DNA from 3 places in the Paenibacillus sp. YYML68 genome. Region 2 is predicted to be linked to each of the others. Evidence: riboswitches for the same ligand, from Rfam matches in the RefSeq annotation. Region 2 holds a riboswitch; each other region holds the start of a gene.
The links. A riboswitch is a leader RNA that binds a small molecule or an ion and turns the genes downstream of it on or off. The one in region 2 is predicted to bind cobalamin.
Positions count from the first base shown of each region.

Region 1: it holds a riboswitch for cobalamin, as region 2 does, so the genes downstream of both, PAE68_RS22395 (S-layer homology domain-containing protein) here and PAE68_RS06485 (ABC transporter substrate-binding protein) in region 2, are expected to answer to the same signal.
Region 3: it holds a riboswitch for cobalamin, as region 2 does, so the genes downstream of both, PAE68_RS12675 (energy-coupling factor ABC transporter permease) here and PAE68_RS06485 (ABC transporter substrate-binding protein) in region 2, are expected to answer to the same signal.

Region 1 covers NZ_BQYI01000001.1:5,027,397-5,037,309, forward strand. Annotated here, with positions in the region: gene PAE68_RS22390 (DUF4430 domain-containing protein) at 1-422, opposite strand, end outside; gene PAE68_RS22395 (S-layer homology domain-containing protein) at 498-5,024, opposite strand; cobalamin riboswitch at 5,252-5,438, opposite strand; gene PAE68_RS22400 (redoxin domain-containing protein) at 5,571-6,113, opposite strand; gene PAE68_RS22405 (ABC transporter ATP-binding protein) at 6,117-6,899, opposite strand; gene PAE68_RS22410 (ABC transporter permease) at 6,892-7,710, opposite strand; gene PAE68_RS22415 (nitrous oxide reductase accessory protein NosL) at 7,707-8,234, opposite strand; gene PAE68_RS22420 (right-handed parallel beta-helix repeat-containing protein) at 8,231-9,661, opposite strand; gene PAE68_RS22425 (FixH family protein) at 9,721-9,913, opposite strand, start outside.
Region 2 covers NZ_BQYI01000001.1:1,458,388-1,468,300, reverse strand. Annotated here, with positions in the region: gene cobT (nicotinate-nucleotide--dimethylbenzimidazole phosphoribosyltransferase) at 1-762, opposite strand, end outside; gene PAE68_RS06495 (ABC transporter ATP-binding protein) at 759-1,592, opposite strand; gene PAE68_RS06490 (FecCD family ABC transporter permease) at 1,594-2,646, opposite strand; gene PAE68_RS06485 (ABC transporter substrate-binding protein) at 2,649-3,680, opposite strand; cobalamin riboswitch at 3,894-4,122, opposite strand; gene PAE68_RS06480 (type 2 periplasmic-binding domain-containing protein) at 4,126-4,659, opposite strand; gene PAE68_RS06475 (DUF2867 domain-containing protein) at 4,781-5,335, opposite strand; gene PAE68_RS06470 (aspartyl-phosphate phosphatase Spo0E family protein) at 5,737-6,003, opposite strand; gene PAE68_RS06465 (aminotransferase class I/II-fold pyridoxal phosphate-dependent enzyme) at 6,133-7,338, opposite strand; gene PAE68_RS06460 (Lrp/AsnC family transcriptional regulator) at 7,354-7,851, opposite strand; gene PAE68_RS06455 (hypothetical protein) at 8,076-8,348, opposite strand; gene PAE68_RS06450 (MFS transporter) at 8,512-9,831, opposite strand.
Region 3 covers NZ_BQYI01000001.1:2,762,114-2,772,026, reverse strand. Annotated here, with positions in the region: gene modA (molybdate ABC transporter substrate-binding protein) at 193-1,011, shown strand; gene modB (molybdate ABC transporter permease subunit) at 1,008-1,682, shown strand; gene PAE68_RS12710 (S-Ena type endospore appendage) at 1,802-2,197, opposite strand; gene PAE68_RS12705 (S-Ena type endospore appendage) at 2,446-2,991, shown strand; gene PAE68_RS12700 (hypothetical protein) at 3,071-3,337, shown strand; gene PAE68_RS12695 (DUF1360 domain-containing protein) at 3,365-3,715, shown strand; gene PAE68_RS12690 (energy-coupling factor ABC transporter ATP-binding protein) at 3,799-4,671, opposite strand; gene cbiQ (cobalt ECF transporter T component CbiQ) at 4,684-5,475, opposite strand; gene PAE68_RS12680 (energy-coupling factor ABC transporter substrate-binding protein) at 5,472-5,774, opposite strand; gene PAE68_RS12675 (energy-coupling factor ABC transporter permease) at 5,771-6,544, opposite strand; cobalamin riboswitch at 6,709-6,897, opposite strand; gene spoVB (stage V sporulation protein B) at 7,103-8,695, shown strand; gene PAE68_RS12665 (VOC family protein) at 8,847-9,281, opposite strand; gene PAE68_RS12660 (hypothetical protein) at 9,507-9,881, shown strand.

The sequences.
Region 1 (9,913 bases), 3.6 Mb from region 2:
CCGCCGCTTACCGACGACTGGCCCTCTGACGGAGCAGCCCCTCCGCTCTGAGACGGCTGCACGCTCGATGTCTGCTCCCCCGAAGGCTGTGACTGCTGTACACCGGAGGTCTGCGCAGCTGACCCTTGCCCAGCAGCGTCCTCGGCATTCGCAGATCCGCCTGCTTGCCCTGAATGCGACACTGCACCCGGTCTATCGCTCGCTGCAGCGCTTCCTTGCTGCCTCGCTCCAGCGCCCTTTGCATCCGAGCCTTGCGACGCCGCCCCTTTCCCGGTCGTCTGCCCATCTTCGCCTGTCGCGCCGAGTCCACTAGCCCCCGTCGCCGGACCGGACGCCGAAGAACACGCCGACAGCAGCATGAACAGAAGCAGCCCCATCGCTGCGAGCAGCCTACGTGCCCCCCCGTTCCTCCAGATCGACATCACCTCATCCCCCTTCTTCTATTAAAAATAACACGAAGAGCACTGCACCAGTGCCCTTCGCCTTCAATCGCTAGCCTATGATGCTCTCTGCTTCTCCAGAACGCGCACCGCAACAGCAGCCGCCATCTCGCGCGTTACCGCCGCTTGCGGCAAAAACCGATTACGGTCATCGCCCTCCATGTAACCGCTCGCCTGTACCGCTTGAATCGCGGCGAGCGAACTGGCATTCGCATCCGCTATATCCAAGAACGGTGCGAGGTTCGCTGCGGACAAGGACGTCAGCCCGTAGGCACGGGCGAGCATAATGGCCATCTCTTCCCTCGTTACTTGACGGTCAGGAGCGAAGCGGCGCTCATCCATCCCCTCGATGAAGCCTTGACGGTGAGCCTCTGCGACGAGAGGCGCGTACCAGCTGCCAGGCTCCACATCGTCGAACTTCGTCGCCTGACCAGCTGCCACCGGCTGGATTCCCTTCAGCCGAAGCACGATCGCCACGAACTGCGCTCGTGTCAACGACTGCTGTGGCGCGAAGCGCTGCCCATCCATACCGTTCATAAGCCCGTGCTTCACAGCCTTCTGCACGTACCCAGCCGCCCACGGCGAGATGCTCGACGCGTCCGTGAATGCTGCTGACAGCGTGACCTGCTCGCGAGCCGCATAGGTCGCCAGCGCCAGCAATGCCTGCTCGGTCGCGATGTCGCTCGACGGCTCACCCTTCAAGTGCGCGAAGCCGCCGTCCGCCTGCTGATACGTCAGCAGATGGCTCAGCACCGAGCCGCCTGCCTTCACGAACCGCTCGTCTTCAGCCGAGATGCCGAGCGAGGACAACGCCAGCACCACCTGAGCCGAGCTCTCGCTTGGCACAGTTCCCTCGAGGCCGAAGCCGCCATCGGCACGCTGCTGCGTGGAGAGCCAGCCGAGCGCTCGGTCGACAGCCGCCTTCACACCCGGCTTCGATACATGAGGCGCGAGGGAGGTGAGCGCCATTGCCGTTATATCAATGGAGGAGGAGTCCCCTTCGGCAAGCGGCCAGCCGCCATCTCGGTGCTGGCGCTCCAGCAGCCAGCTCAGTAGCTTCTCCCGCGTCCACAGGCTGCTCGTCTCCACCTCGTGGCCGACTTCATTCAGCACTGTCAAGGCGAAGATCGGGCCATTCGTGCCTTGCAGCGTCATCTGCTGATGATTCACGATCGCATCGATCAGATCGTAGCCCGCGATGTCACGCGGATTACCGCCAGCAGCGTGCACGCCCAGTGCAATCCGCTCATAATCGGTCACGAGCCGCAGACGCCCTTCCTTCTCCTGCAGCAGCGACTCTACACCTGCGACATAAGCAGCTGGCACCTGCTCGCCTGCCACGGCGAGGCCGTAGGCCTCCCAGTCAGTCAAGCCGTCCTCCTGCTGCCGCACGTAGCGTACGACCGCCGCAAGCGCCTTGCCCACTTCCTCGGACAGCTTGTTCGTGTCCGCTGTCTTCAGCTTTGTTTTATCAATAACCGCGAACTTCGTGAAGTGATTCACCGCTCCCGTCACAATACCGGTCTCGGCATCCAGCACAGCAGGAATCGGAACCCATTGTCCCGTAGACTCGTTCAGCCACACTAGCGCGAGCTGATCGAGCGTCTTCCCGTATAACGGCGCCTTGATCGCGACGTATACCGGCTTCTCGAAGGTCGTGCCGTCCGGACCGAGCTCGAAGATCGAGGAAAGCACCTCTGGTCTGGAGGCACCTGCCTCCTCCTTGTGAACGGTAAGCGTCGTGTCCTCCTTCAAGGCGCTCGCCGGAACGATAAGCTGCACCTCTTCCTGTGAATCGATAATAGCAGCCGCCTCGCTGCTCTTGACAGTCTTCTGCAGCTGCACCTCGTTCGAACGGGCCAGCTGCAGCAGACGGTCGGCCGTCTCCTTCGTCATCGCCTTATCGCCGTTCTTCACGACGACCGTCGCCACCTTCGCGCTCACTGGCGTCTGATGATCGTAGCGAATGGTCAGCTTCTTCAGCTCTTCATCGAGCTTGGCCGCCGTATCTGCAATATTGACGCCGACGACTGGACCGCTACTCCCTCCACCGGACGAGCAGCCCGGCAGCTCTGTCGCCTTCACATCATCGCCGCCGTTAACTGTATATTTCCAGTACACGCGATCTCCCTGTGACAACGCGTAGCTGCTGGCACTGTTGGATGGATACGAGCAATTGACGGCATACAGCCATCCGCTCTTCGGCCCGTGTGCGAATTCGTTCAAGCCGTCGATCCCGCTCACATACAAGCTTGAGCCGCTGCCAATCGAGACGACACGGTCAGCGCCCAGCGCCCGCACGAGCACCGAATACGCGGTATCTCCACTTTGCCATGGCGTGCTGCTCGCAGATAATATCGATCCGCGGGCCGCACCGCCATCCACACTGACAGAGACCGATGGAGCTTGCTCGCCTGAGCCCGAGCCTGTTACGACGTTCGGCGCAACATTCAATTGAGCGCTCCAGCGGGCGATGAGCGGTGCATCGTGCTCCCGATAACCTGAGATAACGAGCTCGTGCATCCCGGCAGGCAAGCCGCTGAAGGCCGCTATGCCATACGTATCAGTCGTCACGGTCGTCTGCCCGATGCGAACCTGAATGCCAGCTGCCTTGGAAGTACCCTGCCAGCTCGCTTGCTCCACCTGAATAGTGAAGCCTTGACCCGCCTTCGGCACACTCGGAGTGAGCGCATATTGGTGCACGATCTGCGTATCCATGCCGCTGTAGTAGATGAGCACCTCATCGCCACGCTGCAAGGCTGTATCCTTCCAGCCTCCTGTAGACGCCCACACACCGGCACGCTTCACGGCGAAGCCCCACCAGTGGAAGCCCGATGCCTCGATGCCATTCACCGAGCTTATGCCGAAGTACATACCGTCCGTATAAACATGCTCCGTTACCGTATGCTGCAGCGCCTCGTACACGCTCGAAGCACGTTCTTGCTTCGCGACCAACGACCCAGCAGGCCCCTCTACGCGCACCTGCACGAGAGATGGCAGCTCCTGCACGCCGCGCACAACAGAAGGGAAGCCGTTCACGAGCGCCCCTGTTACCTCGATGCGCTCATCTGTCGCCTCATAGCCGCCCGGGAAGTAGGCGATGCCCGCAGCATCCGTCCATACCGTCTGTCCACCGACCTTCACATACACCGCAGCCGGAACAGATTGCATGCCGTCTAGCTGCGTCACCTTCACCTGGAACGGCTCCTTGTTCCTCGGCACCTTCGGCTCCAGCTCGATCTTGTCGAGCAGGGCGGAGCCTAAGTACGGACCGAACATCACCGCCAGCTCATCGCCCGGCTGCAGCTGCGTCGACTTCCAATCCCAGTCTCCGGTCCACGTGCCGTTGCGCTTAATATTGAAGCCCCAATAATGATAATTGCCGTGGCTAGTGTTCTTCGCCTTGCCGCCAATTGCATACACATCGAAGAACGGCGAATCCATTGTCACGACTGGAAGACTATGTCTCGCCGCCAGCTGCTGCAGCGCCTCAAGCGGCGTGCGTGCCGACTCGAAGCCTTCCGCCATCGTCCCTTCACTCGTCTCCACATGAATGAACACGCTCGCCTTGCCGTTCGTGCTGCCTGTGTAGACCGGCACCGTATACGTGCCGCTCAAGCCGCCTGTCAGCGTATCGTATGCGACCAGGGCGAGCAGCGACTGGTACGTCGAGAACTTGTCCGAAGCTCCCCCCGCCTGATAGGAAAAGCCTCCATCTCCCGTTGAATAATGCATCAGCGCGGAGATCAAGCTCCCCTCCGGCTTCGCGAAGCTGCCCTGCCGTCCGTCCTTCTGCTGCTTCGACAGACCGAGCACGGCCATCGCAAGACTGTTGCTGTTGGTGCGGTTTACAGTTAGGTCGCCGTTATCCAGTTGCCTAGTGGCTAGCCAAGACACCGCCTCCTGAACTACGACTGCTACGTCGGCCCGATCCTTGTACGGGGCGAGCGCCCAGAGCGCTGCAGCCGTAATATCAATCTGAGCCGTCGTATCGCTCTCATTCAACGCCCAGCCTTGATCCTTAATATGGCGCTGAACGAGCCACCCGACCAGCTTGTCCTTCGTCCAGACAGCATCGGTCGGAATCGTGTAGCTGCCGCTATCGAGCGCCAGCAAGCCGTAGATGACACCGTTCGCCCCTTGGGCAGCTAGGTCCGTACGATTGTAGATTGGCTCCAGCAGATTGCGCCCTGCGAACGATTGCGGATCGCCTCCAGCCGCCTTCACACCGAGCGTCAGCTTAGCGTACTCAGTCGGCAGCGTGGCGCCCGTGAACGACTGCACCCGCTCCTTCGCCGCATCCAGGTAGCCGCTCTCTATTGTCTTGCCCGCCTGACCGAGCGTATAGGCGTACCAGTCATCTGTCACGGGTCCCTGATTCACGAGCCAAGCCGACGCCTCCTCGATCAGCTGGACAATCGTTACGGTACGTGTCACCTTCGTCGGCTGTGATCCGACTGCTGAATCCTCATTCGCTGCCTGTGCGAGCTGCGCAGGCTGCAGCCCACTCGCGAGCTGCGCCAGCAGGAGCATCGCAACCACGAGCCTGATCAACTGCTGCTGCAGCCTTGACCTCATCTTCATGCTTCTCATCCCTCCACTTTCTTCACATGGCTCTGGGGCCATTCCCCTCACCTGTGTTCAGCTTCCTCGCGACAGCCTCCAACAGGCCGCATAACGAAAAGCACCTTCCGCCAGAAGGTGCCGCAACATAAGCAGATATGTACGAAGGCAAACGTATGTGCGTCAAACCAGCCATAACGGCGCATGCGTGCAGCGCTTGCCCACCGTCTCCCTATATCGCGTAGGTTGCTTGGCGTATCGGACAGGCAGGTCTCCTGGCTTGCGAATCGTTGCAATCTCCACGCCTTCCCGTTTCGAATGAAACAGTGGCTCATGTGGAGAAGCTCCTCGCTCACAGTGGCGCGACCGCGCCGGTCTTACACCGGCTTCCCTATTAACGAATCGGTAGATTCGAACCTGTCTTCACTAGATTGCTATAGACCAGCCCCATCTTATCATGAAAAGCTAGAGCCGTCTATGCGAAAATCCGTAGCCCTCAGGCAGCTGACACTATGCCAAACAGGCTTCGCCGCGCACAGCGGAGCCTGTCCCATACGTTCACACCCGCTAAGACGACGGCTGCACCTGCCGCAGCAATCGAACAATATCGTCTGTCCGGGTCAGCTCACCGTCCAGCCGCTTCACGAGCCTGCCCTCCGCGTCGATCAGGAACGCTGCCGGCAAGCCGAGTACGCCGAAGCGGTCTACGGCCTCGCCGCTCGGGTCCAGACCGATCGGGAAACTCAGATCGTGCTTGACCGCGAACTGCGCGACACTCCCTCTCGATTCTCCTACATTCACGGCAATCACCTCGACGCCCTGCACCCCAGCCTGATACGCCTCGTTCATGAGCGGCATCTCCCTCTCGCAAGGCTCACACCACGTCGCCCAGAACAAGAGCAGCACTCCCTTGCCCCGATAATCGGACAGCTTCAGCTCGCTGACGCCTTCAAGACGCGCCAAGGCAAAGTCAGGCGCGGGCTGACCGATCCGCACCTTGTCTGCCGCATTCCCCTCGGTTCCGGACTGCAGCAGCGTATAGACGAGCGCCGCGCCAATAAGCAAGACGAGCACCGCCATGACGCCCTGTCTCCAGACTACAGCAGCCATCGGCTATTCGCCCCCCTTGCCGGAGGAGCCCCGAGCATGTCCACCACCGCTCCCGGTCATCGGCTGACGGTACAGCTCCGCGAAAGCCGTCTCGAGACCGCGAGCGTCCATTGACGCTGCATCGCCCCCGAGTACATCGGTGCGGTCCTGCCTGACCAGTCTTCCCCCCTGCAGGAAGACGGCTTCATCTGCAGCCAGCTCCGCCACGCGCAGCTGGTGCGTCGAGAAGAGGATCGCATGCCCCTCCTGCTTGGACTGGCGCACCAGCTCGACGAACGCATCCATCCAGTACGGATCAAGGCCGTTGGTCGGCTCGTCCATGACGAGCAGCGGAGGCTTGGCCAGCAGCGCCTGCGCGAACAGCAAGCGCTGACGCATCCCCTTCGAGAACGAGGTGACCGCCTTGTGCTTCACCTCACTTAAGCCGACGAGCTCGAGCAGCTCTGCCACCCGCTTCTTCGGCACCTTGCGCAGCGCCGCCCAGAACGACAGCGTCTCGTGAGCTGACAAGCCTTGACCGAACAAGTAATCGTCAGGCATGTATCCGAGCTGGTCGGCATAGCGAGCGCGATTCGCACCCCACTGCAGACCGTTCAGCTCAATCGTACCGCTCGTCGGCTGCAGCATCCCAGTGATGAGCCGCAGCAGCGTGCTCTTCCCGGCGCCGTTACCACCGCACAACGCAAGGACACGTCCGCGCGACAGCGACAGGTCAATCGATTCCAGAACGGCTCGACCGCCCAGCTCCTTGCGGACACCCTTAAGTACGAGAACTGGCTTATCCACGTGAACGCCCCCTTTCCCAAACCAAGCTCGCGAAGCCTACAGCTAATACGATCCATGATAGACAGACAGCGAGGAAGAACCAGCCGCCGCTTGGCCGCTCCATCCAGCCGACCCACTTGTAGTATTCAGGTCCGAGCACAGCCCCTCCTCCGAGCTTAACGACGACGAACAAGCGGACGAGCTCAGCCGGATTCAGGAACGTCAACGTCACAAGCGCCGGCTTGATGTACAGATAAGGAACGATACCCAATACCGCGATCAGTAGCGTCGGCCAACCGACCACAAGGAAGAACCACACCGCAACACCAATCGTCAACGCCTGCCACCGATTGCGAGCGTACGTGCCGATGCCGATCGCAATGGCTAGGAATAGAACGATAAGTCCTGTCGAGAAGGCAATAAACAGTCCGAACGTACGTACGTCAAGCCCGCTGCCTGCGAGCGCTCCAACAATACCGGACACGCCGTAGCCGAAGGTCACGATCGTGAGCAGCACAACGGTCAGCCCGATATACTTGCCCCACAGGAAGGCCGCCGTAGACAACGGATACGTCGACAGCAGCTGCCAGCTCCCCTCTTCCTTCTCCGCTGTCAGGGAGAAGGAGCCGAGCAGCAGCGTCATGAGCGGCAGCAAGTACAGAATGAGACTGAGCATCGAGGCGGTCGAGCTGGAATATCCTTGCATGAAGCTTTGAGCGTTAATGAGCAGCAGGGATAGGCTGAAGAGCGTGAAGAGCGCCATGAACGAATACGCCCATGGATTGCGCAGACCGAGCTTCACCTCTCTGTGCGCGATATGAAGGACGTTCATTGACCGTGCTTAGCTGGAGCCGCGCCGGATTCCGAGTGACTATGTCCGTGACTGCCGCCCATCCCCTTGCCGCGCTCCCACGTATGCCCGGACAGCTCCGCCGCGCTCATCAGCATGCCCTTCTTCTGACTGTCGATGAACGACTGCGCCTCCGTCTTGTCCTTGAACGAGTAGATGCCGTACGCCATCGGAGACTTGAACGATACGTCGAACGCATACGTCGCCTCGTCGAACTTGATCCATTCCTTCGTGTTATAGTCCCGAACGAATTGCGCAGCGATCTGATCGGTGCCGTTCTCCTTCTTCCACTCGTTCATGCAGCCGATGTCATCGAACTTGTACGTCTTCCCTTCCTTCGTCGTCAGCTGCACAGCGAATGCATCGTCCTTCACCTGCATGTTGCAGATGACACACTTATCCGTCGCCTCATTAATCGCCTGCGCCGTATATTCCTTTTGACCACAACCTGCCATTACCACGAGCATCACAATTACTGCCAGTATCCATGAGAATTTGGTTTTCATTGTCGTTGTCCTCCTGCATATCGAATTAGTAGAAGGGAGAGCACCAGCATCGCCAGTGACCCCCATAGCACTCCCGTAGCTCCAGCAGCAGCCTGCCCCTGTTCACGATCTACGTTGCGGGAATCAGGGCGCATCCGCGGCGCTGTATCCTTCGTCCATTCCTCCAGTCCAGCACGGTTTAAGCTTTCCATAAACTGCATGCCCGGCGATTGGAAGAACAGCTGGTACGCCGGAATCGCAGTCGTCAGCCGCTGGAAGAACGGATTGATCACATAAGCGGTGTCGCTCGTTCCGTCTCGGTCAACATCGATGCCCCGGAACGCCTCCCAGTAGTTGCCCTGGAACGTGTTGTCGCGGCTATCGCTCGCCTCTGCCTCGATGACATTGCCCATGAACTGGTTGCCTGTAAATTGATTACCCTCCGACTCCAGAAACTGCACGCCAATGAAGTTCCGTATGACCTCATTGTCCGTAAACACATTACGGTTCGACTGCTCCACATACAAGCCGACACGGTTGCCCTCCGCCTTATTGCCATGAATACGCGACGTATGTACGTCGAAAAACAGCAGCCCCTGCGAATTAACACTCTCACTCTGCTTGACGAACGTATTGCTCTCCACCACCGCGTCATGAACCCCCATGACCATCGCTCCAGTCACGTTGTAAGCGCCTTGATTGCCGCTGATGACTGTGCCATCTGTGTACATACAGTGGATGCCATATCGGGAATGCTCTATCTGATTTCCTTCTATTATATTGTTGTGACTGCTCTCCAGGTAAATGCCGTCGTTCATCTGGCTGATCGCATTATTCAATATTCGACTATCATGCACCTCGAACAGATCGATACCATTGCCACGCTCGGACATTGGCATCTGCTCCTGCCCAGACGCCTGCTTACGAACGATGCTCAGTCGCTCCAGTACATGACGCTCGCTGTCACGGAGCACGATACCGTTCCCTTCCGTCTCAATGTCCAAGTCTAGCAGCCTGGCACGACTTCCGGTCACAAGGACAGCAGCCTGCTGGCCTGCACCGGACTGCTCGATCCGCAGCCCTTGCAGCCGCACGTCCTCGGCCGTAATGGACATGGCCGGCTCTCCGGACTCATTCCGAACGACCACATTTCCCTCCGCTATAATATGAAGCGGCTTGTCCACCTTGACAGGTCCAGCATAGAGACCGTCGCTCAGCCTCAGAGCTGCCCCTCTAGGTGTCTGGTCGACCAGCTGCTGCAGACTAACCTGCTCCGATCGAGCCGCTGCTGCTCCCTCTGCGACAGGCTGTTGAACAGCAGAGACCAGATTAACAACGGCGGATGGTTGGACAGCTAAGGCCGGGGCAACAGCCGCACCCGCAGCAGCAGCATCGACAGAAGCTGCACTTGCGCCAGCTACCAACGGTACAGACCAAGCTAAGCCCACTCCCAGCACCAGCCACACGATGCAAGCTGGACATGACCGTTTGCAACTCCGCTCGTCCCTCATGAGACCGTCAGCTCTCGCTTCTTCGTAATGTGCAGCTCCCCTTCATACACATGTATATACAACGTATACGTACCCGCCTGATCGAACGTATGCTCGATCTCGTACTGGCCGTCTATGAGCCTCGCATCCTTCAGCTGCGGCAGGCTACGCTTATCCGGCTTACGAATATCGAATTGCACCTTCAGCTCC
Region 2 (9,913 bases):
ACCGAGGATGACGCCGACAAGTCCGGCGATCTCCAGACCGCCCACCTTCGCCAGCACGTCGATCGGGTCCGAAGCGTCAGGCGCATTGCATGCAATCGCCCGCTGTATGACCGCTTGCTTATGCAGCAAGCGAGCATCGTCGATGCCTGTGCCGCGCCCCGTTGCGAGAGTAACGTCGACGCCTCCCAGCACGGATAAGATCGCAGCGCTCGCCGTCGTATTGCCGATGCCCATCTCGCCTGTGGCGAGCAATCGGCACCCTTGCGCCGCCAGCTGACTGACCAGCCCGATGCCCGCCTGGATAGCCGTCTCTGCCTCCACGCGTGACATCGCTGGGCCAAGCGCCATATTCGCCGTCCCCATGCGCACCTTGGCGTGCACGAGAGCCGGATGCGACAGCTCCGCATTGACCCCGACATCGACGCACACGACTTCGGCTCCGACTAATCTAGCCAGCACATTGACAGCCGCCCCGCCATGAACGAAGTTCATCACCATCTGCGGCGTTACTTCGGCAGGGTACGCACTGACGCCCTCCTCGCATACACCGTGATCCGCCGCCATCACGATAACCGCCTTGCGCGACAGGTCAGGCGCGAGCTCGCCTGTTACACCAGCCACCTGCATCGCCAGCTCCTCCAGCCGTCCAAGACTGCCAGGAGGCTTCGTCAGCCGGTCGAGTCGCTCCGAAGCCTGCTTCACCGCGTCCGTACACAACGGCTCTATCGCCGACACCGTATGGATCCATGACTCCTTACTCATTCACTCCGACTCCTTGTGAGTAAAATTTGCGGCACCGACCGCTCCGGATGCAGTAGCACAGACGGCCTCGTTCCGTACACACGTTCGAGCAGACTCGCCTCCAGCACCTCATCAGGTGCTCCGAGCGCCACAACGCGGCCCTCGTGAAGCAGCAGCAGTCGGTCGCAATATTGCGCCGCGAGGTTCAGATCATGCAGCACAGAGATGACCGCTGCGCCACTTTCTCGCTGCCAGTCACTGACCGCGTTAAGCATCTCCAGCTGGTAGCCAATATCCAGATACGTCGTTGGCTCGTCGAGCAGCAGCAGCCGTGGCTGCTGCGCGAGCGCCTTAGCGAGCGCTGCCCGCTGACGCTCACCACCGCTCAGTTCGGCCATCTGACGATCCGCCAGCGGCTCCAGCCTCGCCCAGGCGAGCGCCTGCTCGATGACACGCTCTGATGCAGCCCCGGACTCCTCATCCCCGAGCCAATTCTGGTACGCATACCGTCCCATCTCGACGACCTCACGGACCGTGAAGCCGACGACAGGCAGCGCCTCCTGCTCGAGCACCGCGATGAGCCGGGCAAGCTGCTTGCGCGAATACGTACGCACAGGCTTGCCTGCAACGAGCACCGAGCCGCCCTGAATCGGCTCCGTACCGGCGATCGCATGCAGCAGCGTCGACTTGCCGCTCCCGTTCGGCCCCAGTATGCCAAGCCACTCCCCCGCGCTTGTCTGCACCGTAACATCTCTCAGCACATCGCGCGATCGATACCGCTTCACCACATCTTGCACCTGCACGAGCACATCGGAGGGTAGGTCCCGTTGCACAGCGTCCTGCACCTGCACATTATCCAACCGTTGCACCTCCCTTGCGACGATAGAGCAAATATCCGAAGAACGGAGCGCCGAGGAACGCCGTCACGATGCCGAGCGGAATTTCCGTCGGGCTGAGCAGCGTTCGCGCCAGCGTATCGGCGAGCACCACATAGATCGCCCCGCCGATGACCGACAGCGGTAGCAGCAGGCGGTAATCCGGTCCGACGAGCAGCCGCAGCAGGTGCGGCACGAGCAGTCCGACGAACGAGATGACGCCTGCTACCGATACAGCTGCCGCCGTAATGAGCGTGGAAGCGACGAGCACGACCAGCTTCGTCCGCTCCACATGAACGCCGACATGAGCCGCTTGCTTTTCGCCTAGCATCAGCACATTCATCGCCCGACCGTATCCAAGCAGCACTACTGCCCCCACCGCCAGATAAGGCAGCAGCACAACCGAATACGACCACCCACGCAGCGCCAGACTGCCCATCATCCAGAATATAATCTCATTAATGACTTGACCGGACATCGACACCATGAGCGACACGAACGCCGACAAGAACGCCTGTACGACCGTTCCGGCTAATATAACCGTCTCGATGCGCAGCTTCCCCTCGGACCTCGCTAAGAGCAGCACGGTGATCAGCGTGATCGCCCCTGTCCCGAACGCCGCAAGCGGCACACTCCATTGCCCCACTACATACTGCAGCCCGAATAAGATAAGAAAGGCCGCTCCGACGGAGGCGCCAGAGGCGACGCCAAGCGTGTACGGATCGGCCAACGGGTTGCGCAGCACGCCCTGGAACGCTGCCCCGGCAAGCCCCAGCGCAGCGCCGACGAGGACGGCGAGCACGACCCTCGGCAGCCGCACCTTCCACACAATCGCCTCATAGGCAGGCTCCCAGCCTGCAGGCAGCAAGCCGCCTGCTACACCGATTCCCGGTATGTGCAGGTGGGAGAGCAGAATGCTCCACACTTGCACGAACGGCACCGGCACGGAGCCGATCGACAGCGCGGCCGTGACGGTGAGCAGCAGCGTGAGCAGCGCTCCCCCGCCCCATAGCGCAAGCTTACGCTTCATCCTTATTTCACCAGCTCAGGGTACATGCCCTTCGCCATTTCCGTTAAACCCTGCGTAATACGCGGCCCCGGACGGCTCGTCGTATCTTTATCAATGCCTGCCAGCTTGCCGTTCTTCACCGCATCCACCTGCTCCCAGCCACTGCGCTCGCGAATGATCTGGTCCATCGACTTGCCGGACTTGTCATCGATCAGGTTGCGCGGATACAGAATGACCTGTGGGTTCGCCGCGATCACCTTCTCCTCGCTCAGCTTCACGTAGCCATTCTCCGACGCATAGATGTTCTCGCCGCCCGCTGTCGCGATGAGCTCGCTCAGGAACTCACCGGAGCCGACCGTCCAGCCCGGGCTGAACTCGAGGAACACACGCTTGCGCTCCTCCGGCTTCACATTCGCTACGGCCTGAACCACCTTATCCCGCTCCGCCTTCATCGACTCCACAAGCTGATGCGCCTCGTTCTGCTTGTCGAAGATTTCGCCCATCACAATAATGTTACGCAGCACATCGTCAATCTTCTTCGGCTGCACCTGGAACAGGTTCACCTTCAGCTCGCGCAGCTTCTCGACCGTCGGCGCCTTCATCGACACTCCCGTCAGCACGAGCTCTGCCCCGGAGCCGAGCAGCGCCTCCTCGTTCGGCTTCGTAATGCTGCCGAGCTTCGGCTTCGACTTCGCTTCAGCCGGGTAGTCGCAGAAGTCGGAGACACCGACGACCTTGTTGCCAAGACCTAGCGCGAACAGCAGCTCTGTCTCGCTCGGCGATGTCGAAGCGATGCGCTCCGGCGCCTTCTCGAAGACGAACTGCTTGCCCGTCGCGTCGGTCACCTTATACGGATACACCGTGCGTCGCTCGCCTGCTGTCTGCTTCCCTTGACCAGCCTGACTGTTCCCTTCAGCGCTACCGCCTTGAGCAGTCGGCGGATCGACCATCTTGCCTGCCTGCGGCGGATTCGACGCGTTACCGCAAGCCGCCAGCGTACCGGCCAATGTAAGCACCAGAGCTGTGCGGAGCCCTTTGTTCCAATAGTGATTCATGTTCTTCATTCCTTGCTCCCCCAATCGATTATGTAAAAATAAGTACAAAAAGCCCTCTGCACGGAGGTTCATTCCGAACAGAGGGCACGTACGGTCAGCCCAAAGCGAGCCTGCTCCGCTTAAACGTATCGTTAAGCCAAGCCTGCAACGCTGTAGAGCCTTACGCGATAACGTCGATGATCGACGCGTGCCGTCTCTTCTCCTCGGAAGATACGTGCTGTCGCCGTTCGGGCAGGTCTCCTGGCTTCCGGGCTCCTTACGGCGCTCCCCGCCTTCCCAGCCGGAGCTTGTCCGGCCAGTGGCCTGCATGGGGAGCTTGTCGCCCGGTTACAGTGGCGGGACCGCGCCGGTATCGCACCGGCTTCCCTTTTAACCCGCCCGCGAGGAGCAGCGCTGTAACGCTGCTTCCTTCATGGGCAGGACCCGAACCGCATATGTAGTGAATCTACTTCTGTGCAATGACCTTCATCACTTGCTTCGCTTTCTCGATATCATTCGAGTTTTGCGGGATGAAGGCGTACAGATCTTTGCCATTGTAGCCCAGATCCAGGAACCACTTCGTCTTCTCCAGATGGATGCCGTACAGATGCTTCTCCATCTTACCCGGCTGGCCATCCACCGGCTGCTCGATATAGCCGTCCGGGAAGTCCTCCGGATTCGCTATATCATCGAGCGACACGAAGCCGCCCTGCTTCGCGAACGAATGGAACTGCTCGCCCGGTACGATCAGAATACCGTTCCCCCCTGCGGCTACCTCCACCATGAGCTTCTCGAGCGAGAACACCGGTGTAGAACCGAGCGAAACGGTCGGTGATTCACCCAGCTTCTCAACGAGCGCCGTCTCCAGCTTCTTCACCGTCTCACTGGCCGTACCCGACTTCGTCATCATGAAGATCGGCACCTCAGCCTGCTGGCCTCCGCCGCAGGCCGCCAGAAGCACCAGCAGCATAACTGCAATCAGTAACTTACCTGTCCTCAAGTCCGAATCCCTCCCGAACTGAATGCAAACCTATAGATTATCAATCTTCATATGATAGCATATCGCAAGCGCGAGACGCAAAAAAGAAGCCGCTAGCGGCCAATGTCATGAAGCTAATCGCCTAAGGCTTCTCCACACCTTTCCCCTGAGTAGAACCGGTAGTAGTTTCTACATCCTTTTTGATTAGTCGTAGTAAAATACGTCGAATCCATTTACTAAAAGGGGCGATAAAGAACCAATAAAACGAAAAAATCCTTTTCGATACCCGATCCGTACAATAGACCCGTGTAATGGTCGTTACACGCGTACCTTCATTTAACTGAGCAACATGAAAATTCCAGACGATTTTGACAAAACCACTTTCATTAAATGAGCAAAACTGATTCGCATCGAGCTCTCGCAAGTCACCGTTCGCCTTCCAAGGCCTACCTACCTCACCCAATACAATTTCTTCTCCGACTTTCTCCGAAAGCTTGATGAAGCCAATATCTAAAAAGCCTTCCAGCTTCAATGCTTCCTTAGGCATTCCTCTTAGCCAGAATAGGAATCGAATGATTTTAGAGTGGCTGAAATCTAATTTTTTAATTGCCTGATACACTTCGGCAGGCGTGCTGTCAATCGTTATGGTATGGATCTCCTCAAAGTGTCTTGGCCTTAAATACTGATCAATCAGCATCGCTTCCTAACCTCTCCTCAGCAACCTCTATGATAAAGCCATTCTAACCTATCCTTCAGTTGGAGTATTGTAAAAAGCCGACATATACCGTTTATCGAGCAATAATTCTCTAGGTGTCACGGTAATTGCTTAATCGTAGATTCAAATCGTACAATCCGCTGATTCTATACGTGCGTGATCACAGCTTTGATATCGCCTAAGAGCGGTGTGCGAATTTATCGAATTCGCATACTCATTCATTGGCATAACCTCCTCGTTTGGCAAGGGGCTTCTCCACGCATTTCCAACTGCTCGCTCAAGTCCTTTTCACTTTTCCGCACGAAAAAAAAGAGCTAGCTATCTCGCGATAACCTGCTCTTTTTCGTAATGATGGCCCGAAGCCTTATCTGAATGACATGGTGCTAGCGGCGGCTTCGTTCGGCGTGCATATATTCGTTAATCTTGATGTCTAGCTCCATACTGATCTCCACCACTCGGGCGGAGGTCAAGCTGTTGCCCTTCATGACCAGCCGTTCCATCTCCTTGCGCAGCCGGTAGATTTCATCCTCAAGCAAGGAGACGGACGGGATGCATTTGCGCTTTCCAAAAACCCACTTGGAGCCATTATCGTTTTCGTTGATCCACCCGACCTGAATGTACTGCGAAAGCCGATATTCCGGAAATGCCATGTTCCCATCCCTCCTATAAACTGTTTTGTTGAGTATATAACAAGCTTCATCAAATATTAATATATGAAACTATCACATATCTAACATACCAGTTTTGGAAGCCGTTGAACATGACTAGTTTTGTCGATTTTACAGTTTTTTCATAAATTTTCCTATCCGATCGATCGCTTCGATCAATTGGCTCACGGAATAGGCATACGAACAGCGCAGAAAGCCTTCTCCACCGAGTCCGAAGGCCGATCCAGGCACCGCAGCGACCTTACCCTCGAAGAGCAGACGCTCGGCAAACTCCTGGGACGTATAGCCTGTTGACTGAATCGAAGGGAACGCATAGAACGCTCCTTGCGGCTCATGGCATGGCAGTCCGATCTCACTGAAGCCCTTCACCACAAGACGGCGGCGCTGGTTGTACGACTCCACCATCCGGTCCTTCTCCTCGAGCCCGTTCCGCAGCGCCTCGTTCGCAGCGACCTGACCCATCGATGGCGCGCACATGACGGTGTACTGGTGAATCTTCAGCATCGCGCCGATCAAGTCACGATGACCGCACGCATAGCCCATCCGCCAGCCGGTCATCGCGAACGCCTTGGAGAAGCCGCTGACGAGAATCGTCCGGTCCTTCATGCCGGGAATCGAAGCGAAGCTGACGTGCTTCGAGCCGTATGTGAGCTCCGCGTAGATCTCGTCGGAGATGACGAGCAGATCGTGCTCCTCGACGATACGGGCGATCGGCAGCCAGTCCTCATACGTCATGATGCCGCCAGTCGGATTGCTCGGATAGCACAGGATGAGCACCTTGGAGCGCGGCGTAATGGCCGCCTTCAGCGATTCCGGCTTCAGCTTGAACTGGTCCTTGGCGAACGTCTCGATGCCGACCGGAACACCTCCGCCGATGCGTGTGATCGGATTATACGAGATGTAGCACGGCTCAGGGATCAAGATCTCATCGCCAGGTGTGACGAGCGCGCGCAGCGCGAGATCAATCGCCTCGCTGCCGCCGACGGTGACGAGCACTTCATTCGACGGCTCATACTTCGTATGGAACGAGCGGTGCAAATATTCAGCAATCGCCTCGCGCAGCTCTGGCAAGCCGGAGTTCGGCGTATACTTCGTGTTGCCGCGCTCGAGCGCGTACACACAGGCCTCGCGGACGTGCCACGGTGTGCTGAAGTCCGGCTCGCCAACGCCCAGCGATATAATGTCCTTGCTGCCCACCGCAAGGTCAAAAAACTTACGAATTCCGGACGGCGGAATATCCCGCACGAGCGGAGCGATATAGCGGCTCATCGATGCCGATGAAGCCTGTTCAACGTGTTGCTCTGTCGGATTGTTCATCGTTCCCAGCGTCCTTTACGGAGAGATTAGGAGACGGCGGTCATCCTCGCGATCCTCGAATGTGATGCCGTCCTGTTTGTACTTCTTCAATATGAAATGCGTCTTCGTCGACAGCACCCGGTCGATCGGCGACAGCTTATTCGACACGAACGAGGCGACCTCCTTGAGCGTCTTCCCCTCGATCTCGACCAGCAGGTCATACGCACCGGACATCAGATAGACGGATTTCACTTCGGGATATAAATAAATACGCTCGGCGATCGCGTCAAAGCCTCTGCCGCGCTCCGGCGTAATTTGCACCTCGATCAAGGCGGTTACTTTCTCGCTGTCCACTTTGGCCCAATTCACAACCGTCGCGTACTTCACGATCACGTTCGCTTCCTCAAGCTCCCGAATGGCGGTAGATACCTCGGCTTCGCTCGTTCCGAGCAGCGTGGCGAGCAGCTCGGGCGAACGACGGGCGTCCTCCTTCAGCAGCTCAATAATTTTCAACTTGAACGGTTCCAATTCCATGGACAATAGCCTCCTTCTTCAATAAGCGGCATAGGGCGGTCATAAGCCTATTCCTTCATATTACACCGATACACGTCAGATGGCAAAGGACAATTGAACGATGACAGAGTGTGCTTCTGTAACATTTTCTGGGAACCGTACGTTAATGTTCTGGAAAAAAATAAAGCAGCCCTCCAGTCCTCTGGAACGCTGCATCGATACCGTTCTATATCACCAGTCTCTACTTACTTCAACAGCTTCTGCATGTACCGCTCGATCTCGCGGCGCTCGTACGCAGGCAGCACCTTGCACGCTGCGCTCCGCTCAGCGCCTGTATGCTCCGAGCTGCGTCCGATCCCGACGAGACGCTCGTCATCATAAGCCGCGACGACGCGCTCGCAGCGGCTCAGCGTCTCATAGTCGAAGGCCAGCTCTGCGGCTGCTTCAACCTTCATCGCTTCGAGCCATTGCTTGTATTGCGCTTCCCCCGGAAGCTCATTGTGCAATGCGATTTTCATGATACGATTCCACGCTCCCGCTTCAGCAAGATATACTTATTATTATACACATATATGAATAAATATTCAATGTTGTGCACAGAAAGACCCGGCATCCCCTATGCGCCAATCTACAATGTGACGTGCATAGTGTACCGGGTCCTTCTAGCTTGATGCGCGCTCGTTACGCGGTCACGACCGCCTTGCGCATGAAATAATAAGCGAACAGCGGCGAGCTGCCAATCGCCAGCAGCAGCCAATTCATCGCAAGCGGAGATGAGGTCGTCGAGACGACGAGGATGAAGGCGCCTGTGCCGAGCAGTCGTCCCGCATTAAGCGACAGCTCGCGCAGCACAATATACTCCTCGCGCCGCTTCGCGCTCTCCTCATCCTTGCCGATCAGATCAAATACGAGTGTCGTCATCGGAATACTGTACAACGGGAAGAACATGGCCACCCCGATGCCGAACAGGAGCAATGTCGTGAAGCTCACCTGCCAGAAGAACGGCAGGATGAGCAGCACCATGGCGCTCGCGCCGATCAGCATCGCCCGCCCGCGGCGATGAGGCTTCAAGTACCGGCCAGCGAGCATGAAGAAGACGAGCGCGACTGCAGACGAGATGAGCGAATAATTACCTAGCTTCATCTCATTGCCCGTATGCACATAGACGAGCAGTGCGATCATGAAGCCGAATACGCCTTCCCGCACGCCCTGTGCCATAAGCGCCAGCACGACCTTGCGCCAAGCCGTCTCCTTATTGCGCAGACAGCGCCAGCTAAGTCCCCACTCGTACGTGCCGGTCGTCTCCCGCTTCTTCAGGAAGAAGCTGACCGCCGCGCCAATAAGGAAGACGACGAGCGAGATCGTGAAGATGAGCCGATAGCCCGTCGCCGACTCCATGCGCGTAATGAGGAAGCCGGATATCCACGGTGCGAGCATGCCCGCGCCTGAACCGAGCAGTCCAGCCCAGCCGTTGAATCGGTCCCGGTTGCCAGGCTCGGTCACCTCGAAGTAGACGACGTTGAAGGCGAGCCAGAAGAAGCCGGCCGACATCCCTTGAACGGCTCCCAGCAGCACGAAGTTATCGGCGGCCCGCTCACCGAACAAGAGCACGAGCAAGTAGAACACAGCAGAGATCGTCACGCCTGCGCGCAGGCAGTTCATCTTGTTATGCTCCTTCACCCACTTGCCCGCCAGCCAGAATGTCAGCGCCATCGTGAAGTAATGAACCAGTGTGAACCAGCCGATCAACGTGAAGTCTCCCCGCGACTTCCACAGGTACACATTCACGAAGGTGCCCGATAGTGCGTTGCCAACACCGAACAGACCGTTAACCGCCAACAGCAGCTTCGATTGAGCGTCCAGCGGCTCCTTCTTCGGCTCAGGCTGCGAGCCTTGAGACTGACCTTCAGCCGGTCCCTTGCGTACCTCTTGCCACACATGCTTGTCCTGATGCCGACTGCGTGTGCCTTGCTGCGGAAAGTGCCTCGATCCGGTATACATGCGATCACCTTATTAAGTAGAATGTACTAGTTAACGTACCCCAATAGAGCGTGATGCATGTCTGTATGCAAAAAAAGGAAGC
Region 3 (9,913 bases), 1.3 Mb from region 2:
CGACAAGTATAATTTAGTTACATAATAATTATTATGTCATGTATATCATGAACGTCTCGTGTGAGTATGGTTACTAGGGGATCACTCTCAGGCTCCATCGAAACCGGGTCAAGACGCTAGCATGCTTTTACTTGTGTTATAATGGTACCATTAGTTCAGCAACCGATACGCTAGCAGGAGTGAGTAGAACAGATGAAAGAGAACATAAGAGTCTGTAGGCTCGTAGCAGTGCTTCTGGTTGCGATCCTATTTGCAGCAGGATGCTCGACCGACGAACCAGCAGCTAACAACGATAAGAAGCCAATCGAGCTGACTATATCTGCCGCGACAAGCTTAACGGATGCACTCCATGAGCTCGTCGCACAATATGAGTCCGAGCATTCGCATGTGAAGATAAGCTTGAACCTCGCCGCCTCCGGGGCGCTGCAGCAGCAGATCGAGCAGGGGGCCCCCGTTGACCTGTTCATCACTGCCGCACCGAAGCATATGAAGACGCTCGTGGAGCAGCAGCTTGTAGCTGTAGAGACACAGCGAACCATGCTGACGAATAAGCTTGTTGTAGTCGTCCCCACAGAAGCGCAGGCTGGTCATGCAGTGATCCATTCGATGGCCGACCTCGCGAAGCCGAGCGTGCGTACAGTTGCTATCGGCATCCCCGACAGCGTGCCGGCCGGCAGCTACGCGAAGGAGGCTCTCGTGCACGCAAGCCTGTGGAATACGCTGCAGCCGAAGGTCGTTCAAGCGAAGGATGTTAGACAAGTGCTGAGCTATGTAGAGACAGGCAACGCGGATGCAGGGTTCGTCTACAAGACTGACGCTAAGACCTCGAGCAAGGTAAGGCTCGCGTTCGAAATTGATCAAGCGAACTACCCATCGATCGAATACCCCATCGGCATCATCAAGTCGACGAAGCAAGCTGTTGAGGCGCAGCGATTATACGAATACTTACTGTCAGAGGAAGCGATGGACGTGTTCATGAGGTACGGATTCTCTTCTCCGCAAGCGCCATGAGGCTGACGGACATGGACTGGGAAGCGTTCTGGCCGCCGATCCGACTATCACTTCAAGTGTCGCTAGTCGCAAGTGTGCTGGTCATGCTGCTTGGAGGGCTTGCAGGCGGGTATATGGCAAGACGATCGTTCCGAGGGAAGCTGCTCGTTGAGACGGTGTTCATGCTACCGCTCGTGCTACCGCCGACCGTAGTAGGCTTCCTCCTGCTCGTCCTGCTCGGCAGACGGTCTTGGCTTGGTCGCCTGCTGGAGCAGCTCTTCGCTGCGCCGATCGTCTTCACCTGGTGGGCCGCCGTCATTGCCTCTGTCGTCGTCGCCTTCCCGCTCGTCTACCAGACGCTCAAGAACGGCTTCGCCTCTGTCGACCGTGAGCTTGAGGACGTCGCCCGCTCGAGCGGCGCCACCGAATGGCAGCTGCTGCGCTACATTACATTGCCGTTAGCCGCACCGGCCTTCGTCACGGCTTACATTCTCGGCTTCGCCCGCAGCCTCGGCGAATTCGGCGCGACGCTGATGATCGCTGGCAACATCCCCGGCCACACGCAGACGATCCCGACCGCGATCTACGTCGCCGTCGATGCGGGTCATTACACGATGGCGTGGGCGTGGACCATATCGATCATCTTCGTATCCTTCCTGCTACTGCTGCTGACGGGAAGCAGACGAAGTTAGCGGATGATTCTATAGCAGGGAGTCTGTACAAAGTGTATGTAAAGGTAAAGGCATAACTCTTAGATCATTCTAAGAGTTATGCCTTTTTGCTGTGTGCCTTCTACTGATTCACGCTGCTACTACTTCAAGACCGTGTACTGGAGATCGGCTTCGAACGTACCTGTGCAAAAATCGGCAGGGTTCGGTCCTGTACAAATGACCGTTACAGAGCTCAATTCGTTGACTTCTACAGTCACAGAGGATTGAGGAAGCAGCGTGTACGTGTTGGCGCCGCTCATATCTGTTACTGTGACATCCATTGTGCAGTTCGTGCTTGTGTTTACAACGGATATAATACCTTTTGGCAGCTGCAGGGAAGGTGTGTCTGCTGCGGTAAATACGACAGCCTCTGTCGCACCGTCACAGATGTTACGGATAGGTGTACATCTTTTGACCAGAATCAATTGCTTCGGAAACAGGTCCAGTCCTGCGCAAGAAATCGGGCAGCAAACTTCACTTTTTGTCGAGCAGCTCATGATATCACTTCTCCTTGGGTTGTATTGAGACCAATTGGTTATCGTCTCATGCTTCAGCTTATGTGCTCAAGCAAATGGTCGTATGTGCGTTTGGTTCAAGAACAATAGACTATTTTGGTTAGAGTCATAGACTGGTATCTACTGACAGGTGAAATCTAGTAAAGATGTGTGTTTACCCCTGTTCAATTGCCCCTACCGGCTCATAAGCTATACAGTAGTGGCTCATTATTATGGAGGTGACGATTCGAATGGAATTAACGAATGAGGCAGAGGTGCAGGTCGCATCGAATGCCACCAAATCAAAAAAACAAAAGAAAGCTTCCGTTCAGGTCAACAACAAAATTTCGGCAAAGCAAACATCCATCGTAAATGTAAATTGTCCAACCAAGTCAGGCTGTAAACGAAAAAAAAGAAAGACGTCTCCTGTATGCAGAAAGCGCAATAAAGCAATACGTACACGACTCATTCAGATTAGCCGCTGCGTCCCAATTAATCAGAAGTGTGATGGCGTTACAAATCAAGCTTATTTCTTCACTCCGGTTCGAGACAGCAGCATGATCGGTTATCCATCAGGTACGGTGACGATTGTCAATTCAAGCCCCGAATGTACGATGAGGGCCACAATTACTTCCGTCGATGGCAGTCAGTCCAGAACGATTATTGATCCCTTGTCCTCTTTCACTGGTACCATCCCGAATTTGAATAAAGTCGATCTATTATGCAGCGGTAATAAACCCTCCGCATTCTGTACAGGGACGCTTCAAATTGACCTTCATTATACCGTGAAATATTGATATAAGTATCAGGCTCCAATGACCCATACCTTTCCTAATGCTTGTTCATAACTTGTTAGTAAGGAAAGGAGGCGATACTATGTCATTCAAATTTACGGGATGCGTTCCTTGCGGACAGCAGCAACAAGAATGTGACGATTGCTGCTTTGATCAGATGCAGCAAGAGCTGCAGGCGCTTGTTACGGACCCCCCGACGACGATTGAGGTCTTTACATCATCTGCTAACGCCGTGTTCGGTCCTCAGCAAAGAATCGGGGAAGTAATCAGCGTCAATAACGGCGTGTTAAAGCTTGATGATAATGTAGTTGTATCGATCTGTCACATCATAGGCTTCCAGATTCAATAACTTCACTCAACACAGCTTACAGGCTTAATGAATTGGTACAGGAGGCTGAGACTCGTGGAGAGCATAACATGGTTACAGCTATTCATCCTTGCCCTCTCATCGTTTCGATTAACCCATTTGATTGTGTATGATCAGATAACCTGGTTTTTGCGCAGGCCTTTCGTTCCGACAAGCAAGGAGGAGCGCGAGGCTATGGTAGAAGGAAGCTGGCGGTATTGGATCGGCAGCTTCATAACGTGTCATTGGTGTGTGGGGATATGGTCTTCGCTTATCATTACTTTAACGTACCTTTACCTGCCTTGGCTGTATCCGTTATTCCTTGTATTAGCTATTGCAGGTCTGGCTGCGATATTCGAATCCCTTGTGTGGAAGAAATAGCCTTGTCCCTTATCCTGAAATGTATAAGCCCCGATACGATTATCCGTCCAAGATAAAATCGTAGCGGGGCTTACTCTCGTTCATTAACTGTACGACCACGTACTGAGCTTCAAGCCATCACTATCAAGCAGCCGGCACAGAGCTAAGAGCTCCTCCATCTGCTTCGGCGGGGGATGGCTCCCGCGTATCGAAGCTGGAAGCGCCTCCCACATCTGCAGCAGCATCGGCTGATCGAGCCCCAACTGCCGGATTGCGTTCGACTGCGAGAATACGTCTTGTGGCGTACCGGCCATCACACAGCGGCCGTGATCCATGACGAGCACCCAGTCCGCCCAAGCGTAGGCGACGTCCATATCATGGCTCGCCATCAGCACGCTAACGCCTTCTGCGTGGATGCGGTCTAGCTCATCGAGCAGCTGACGCTCGGAGGCACGGTCGAGATAGGCGGTCGGCTCGTCCAGCAGCAGCAGCTGCGGCTTCAACACGAGGACACCTGCTAGCGCGACACGCTTCTTCTGCCCAAGGCTTAGATGATGAAGCGGGGTGTCCGCAAGCTCCATCAGCTTTAGCTTCTCTAGCACCTCATCGGTCATCAGCTTCGCCTCACGATCGGAGTACCCAGCATTGCGCAGTCCGTAGCCTATGTCTTGACGTGCCGTATTCAGGATCAGCTGATGCTCTGGGTCCTGGAAGACGAGCCCGATCTGTCGGCGCAGCTGCTTCAGATGAGCACCGTTGTAGCTGTAAGGCTGGCCGTTCCACAGCAGCTGTCCTGCATCCGGGCGGCACAAGCCGATCATCTGCAGGAAGAAGGTTGACTTGCCGGAGCCGTTATGTCCGACGAGCGCTGTACGCGCACCGGCTGGTACTTGTACAGACAGCCCATTCAGCGCACCTGCGGCAGCTCCCGGGTATTCATATTGTACGTGTAATGCTTCTACGATCGGATGATTCATCCCATATTCCCCCTATATCGACAGCTCCAGCAAGATGAGCACGGTCATACCAGCGCCAGCCTCAATCCAATAACGTCTTGCCACCTTCAACGGCACATACGGTGCGAGAATAGGTCCATCGCCGAAGCCTCTCGCTTGCAGACCGTTCGACAGCCCGCTATAGCGCTGCATCGTCTTGCTGAACAGTGAGACGGCGATCCAAGCGGAATCTCGAATACGCGACGTTACACTAGAGTGGCCACCTCGTGCCAGCTGAGCTGCGTAGAGCTGCTCGCGCGACTGTGACAGTATGAACAGGAAGCGATACATGATCTGCATCAGCTCCAGCACGAGCATCGGCATACGGAGCTTATACAATACCTGCAGCAGCTCCAGCATCGGTGTCGTGAGCGCAAGGAAATACATGCACGACGCACATGCGAGCACGCGAGCTAGAATAGACAAGGCTAGCGACAAACGGCTCCCAGGCGCATATAGCGTGCCAAAGCGTTCGGTCTGCAAGCTCCACACCGCATCCTGGAGGAGGTAGCCGCCGCTTTCCGGAGGAGCCAGCTCCAGCAAGAGAGCAGGGAGGCTGGCTGCATAGAACAATAGCGTCGCTCCGAGCAGCGCGCTATACAGCCGCAGAGGCACATTGGCGTACACGATGAGCCACAGCAGTAGCCACAGTGCGATCAGCAGCTGCACTAGCGGCTCGGTGACGTAGGCGAGCAGCAGCAGGGAGGCGGCGAAGCCGCTTTTCCATAGAGGGTCCAGACTGACCAGCTTATTCGAATGCGAGACGCGATCGATCCACTGAATCATTCGCTCTCCGAACGCGTGCTCGATGCCCTTCCTCGCATTAGACCGAGCACATAGCCAATTACACTTGCACCGATCGCTGCTTGCAGTGCGAACAGCATGCTTTCCGTCTCCGACGGAAGCTCGAAGAAGCTTGAGAACCATGGTTCGTAGGAGGGAGCAAGCTCGGCGATCAGTTCCTCAGCCTTGCCGTCGGCGCCGCCGAAGTCACTGTCGATCCATAACAAGGGAATTACCGCTAGTGCAATGACGACCGCCACGATTGCAGTCTGCCTCACTATAAGCTTCGTTGTTGCTTTCATGCTTTGCTCGCTCCTTTCAAGCGCTGCTGGATCTGTTGAAGCTCGTTCGGGCTGTAGGAACGCAGGACGTTCCAGATCAGAACGGTCAGCAGCCCTTCGCTAATCGCAAGCGGTATTTGCGTAATCGCGAATACGCCGGCGAACTTGACGAATGACGCAGCTATACCCCCGGCTTCCGCCGGAAAAGCGAGCGCAAGCTGTAAGGATGTTACGACGTACGTCGTCAAGTTAGCTAGCGCAGCTGCAGAGAAGATCGACACCGTTTGCTTCATAGACAGCTTCATCATGAGCCTGTAGACGGCATAGCCGAGCAGTGGACCTGCTACAGCCATCGAGAAGGCGTTCGCGCCTAGCGTCGTTACACCGCCGTGCGCAAGTAGCACTGCCTGGAACAGCAGTACGATCGAGCCGAGCACGCTCATCGGCAGCGGGCCGAACATGACGGTGCCAAGACCGGTGCCTGTCGGATGTGAGCTGCTGCCCGTGACCGATGGAAGCTTCAGCGCAGAGAGGACGAACGTGAACGCGGCAGCAAGGCCGAGCAGCATCTTCAACTCCGGCGTCTCCTTCACGATCCGGCGCAGCGACCGAAGGCCGAGCACGAAGAACGGCACGAAGACGACCCACCAGAAGATCGCCCAGCCAATTGGTAGGAAGCCCTCCATAATATGCATGGCATATACCGTTTCCGGGGTGTTGACAAGCAAGTATAGGGTGAACATTGTTACGAGCAGCACAAAGGCTGCTTTTCGTTTCCATTGGATCATCATCCTACTAATCCTCCTTCTATCTTCGCGCACAGACCACAAGGCAACACAAAAAAACCAATCCTCTTGACAGGATTGGTTACAACTACGGGTACGCAAAAATAGACAGATGGATCACAAGGATTCGCCGGTTCATCAGACGTACACCTCTCCTTTCCTCGAAGGCTGTTCGGTGCATAATGTAGGTAGGTCTCCTGGCTCACGGATCAGCGCTGCTCGTCGTCTTCCCCGGCCTAAGCCGAGTGACCTTGCTGACGATAGCTCCCCGTATACAGTGGCGGGACCGCTCGGGATTTGCACCCGATTCCCTGTTACCCTTTGCTCAAGGCAAAGGCACCTTCATTATGTGAATATGCAGTTGTGCACGAGCATCCTTATATATTTCGCGGTCTCGTAAGAAAATCCTTCCGGTTCAAAAATAATAGTTGCAGCAGGCAGAATGTACATGGGGAGCCTGTCCTGACAAGCTCCTCATGTAAATCCGCAGTCTGCTTGTTCGCATACATGTCGAGTTGTCCGAATAGTCTAAAGTAAGCTCATAGATATGGAGATGTTCATGACATGCGAGAACAGGAAACGTCCTTTATCCGCGGAACCGTCGTGTTGACGGCTGCGGCGCTCGTCACACGGATTCTCGGCTTCTTTGGCAGCATTCTGCTTGCTCGGTACTTAGGTCCAGAAGGGATCGGCCTGCTCATGATGGCGCATCCGCTCGTGCCGATGCTGATTACATTGACGAGTCTCGGTCTGCCTGTTGCGATCTCCAAGCTCGTTGCCGAGGCGGAGGCGCTCGGTGATACGGCGAAGGTAAGACGTATCGTACAAGTGTCGCTCATGATGACGATCTCGATCAGCATCGTGCTGACGCTCGGCGTCTTCATCGGGGCGAAGCCGATTGCAGCACTCATACTGGCCGACCAACGTGCCTACTATGCGATGCTGGCCATCGTCCCGATTGCCCCGATCGTAGCGGTATCGGCTGTGCTGAAGGGATATTTTCGCGGGAAGCAAAATATGAAGCCGCTCGCCGTCTCCGACGTTATCGAAAATACGGTGCAGATCGGTCTCATTGCAGCTCTGGTTCAGGTGCTGCTACCTTATGGGATCGAATATGCGGCGGCTGGAGCGATGCTGTGCACTGTACTCGGAGAGTGCTCGGGTCTAGCCTACTTGTCCTTGATGTACACCTTGCATCGACGCAAATCGGCACACAAGCGCCAGTCCCCAGCATTGTCTGCACAACTGCGCGACACACAATCGCAGCATGAGACAGACCTTGCACCCTCATCGTTTCGGGAGAAGAAGCGGACGTTGCTTGAGCTGCTGCAGATCGGCCTACCGTTCACTGGGCAAGGGTTCATTGACTCGATCTACCGGGCGATTAAGCCCGCCCTTATTATTAAGAGTCTGGCCATCGCAGGTATTGGCACGGCTGTCGCGACGAAGCAGTATGGTCTGCTCGTCGGCTACGCGTTCCCGCTGCTCGTCTTCCCGACATTCATCATGCACTCGCTGTCAACAGCGCTGATCCCATCGATCAGTGAGGCTAGTGCGGGCAACAATCCGAAGCTTATCCATGAGCGGATGGAGCAAGCGATACGTCTAGCCTTCATGATCGGTGCTCCTTGCACGTTGACACTGTACCTGTGGGCAGAGCCACTTACGATCGTTGTATACAACGAGCCAGAGGCAGGCCGCCTGTTGAAGCTGCTTGCGCCCTTTTTTCTGCTTCACTACTTCGAGGCGCCCTTGCATGCTATATTGCTCGGCATCGGACGCGTCAGGACGGTGATGTGGAATTTCATTATGAGTACGCTGCTGCAGTCGATAGCTATGTTTATATTCGGCTCGGAGTGGGGGATCTATGGGGTAGCTGCGGGCATTAATTTCGGCTTGTGCCTGATACTGCTGCTGAATTTCATTGCACTTGCCAAGCAGATTGGCTTCGCGATCGAGCTGCGTCCGTATGCGAAGATGTCGCTTAGCTTGCTATTCATGGGCATATGCGGACAAGGTGCCTATGCATTCCTGCAGAATGAAGGCTACGCGCTGCAGTGGGCGCTTATCGTGTCGGTTACCGTTGCCTTCCTCATCTACGCGATGTCGCTTACCGCAACCAGACTATTAACAAGAAGCTTCGGAAGAGACTTGTAGTTGAACAAGATAGAACCACACCTAATGCTCCAACAGATTCCTTACTACAAGTCAGACAGGAAGCTTCAAGTCTAACTGTCTTATAGAAGGAGATGTCTGGATATACGGTGTGGTTCTTGTGTAGTTGGAGGTGTATGTAGCGGTGAGGATATTACGACCCGGACATTGCCTTCTCCGTGTAGATCTGGAACGTAATACCGAACTTGTCTACAACGATGGCATATGCCGGGCTGAAGAATGTCTCTTGTAAAGGCATGCTGACTTGTCCGCCTTCCTTCAGCGCGTTGAAGATGTGCTCCGCCTTCTCCTTGCTGTCAATCGAGATACACAACGTAACTTGGTTGCCGCTCTGATGAGGTTGTCCAGGGAACGAATCGGAGAACATCACATCGGTTTCACCGAACTTCACCGTAGCGTGAGATACGAGTGACTTCGCTTCTTCAGGAAGTGGGAACTCCGGATTCTCGGGCATCTCGCCGAACGTCTGCTTGTACTCCAGCTTACCTCCGAGTGCTTCTTGGTAAAACTCGATTGCCTCGTTCGCATTGCCCGCCATAACAAAATACGGGATCAACTTCATGGTCATTCTCCTCAATCTCCTTCGTCATTATAGATTCGATTACTGACATATTCGGGATCAGCGCAATAGAGATAGCTGATATTACCTAATATGGGCAACAAGTTGATTATACATTCAAGAACATATGTTTGCAAGTAAATAATTCCATATATGTACCTTGTCCAATCGCCGTTAACTTTATGAATCACACTCATATTTTAATAGCATACCAAGGAGAGAGGAGGCTGAAGCATGCCCTTCACAACAGGACTGGTCACGAATACGCGAGATTTCGGCACAGCTGCTACGAACATCGTCATTAACGCACGCAACATCAGCAGCGTGAACGCCGCGACTGTGCTCGTGCAAATTTTCGGCTCGACCGATTCCAGCGCACTCGTCCCGCTCTATCAGACTGCTTATCCGATAGCCCCGAATTCGTTTCATATTCGTGAATTTTTCATCGCTGGCAATGTGTCGTACGAGGTGCAGCTGAATGTTAGCGGAACGACGCCGCAGAACGTCATTATGTCGATCTATGGATTGGACGAGTTCGGCAACCTGGTAACGGACCAGCGGTTTGCCCAGAGTGAGCTGACTCAGGTGCAGACGCTGTCTCCGATCTAGTTGTCTTGATTGCAGACACCTAACTGCACAGC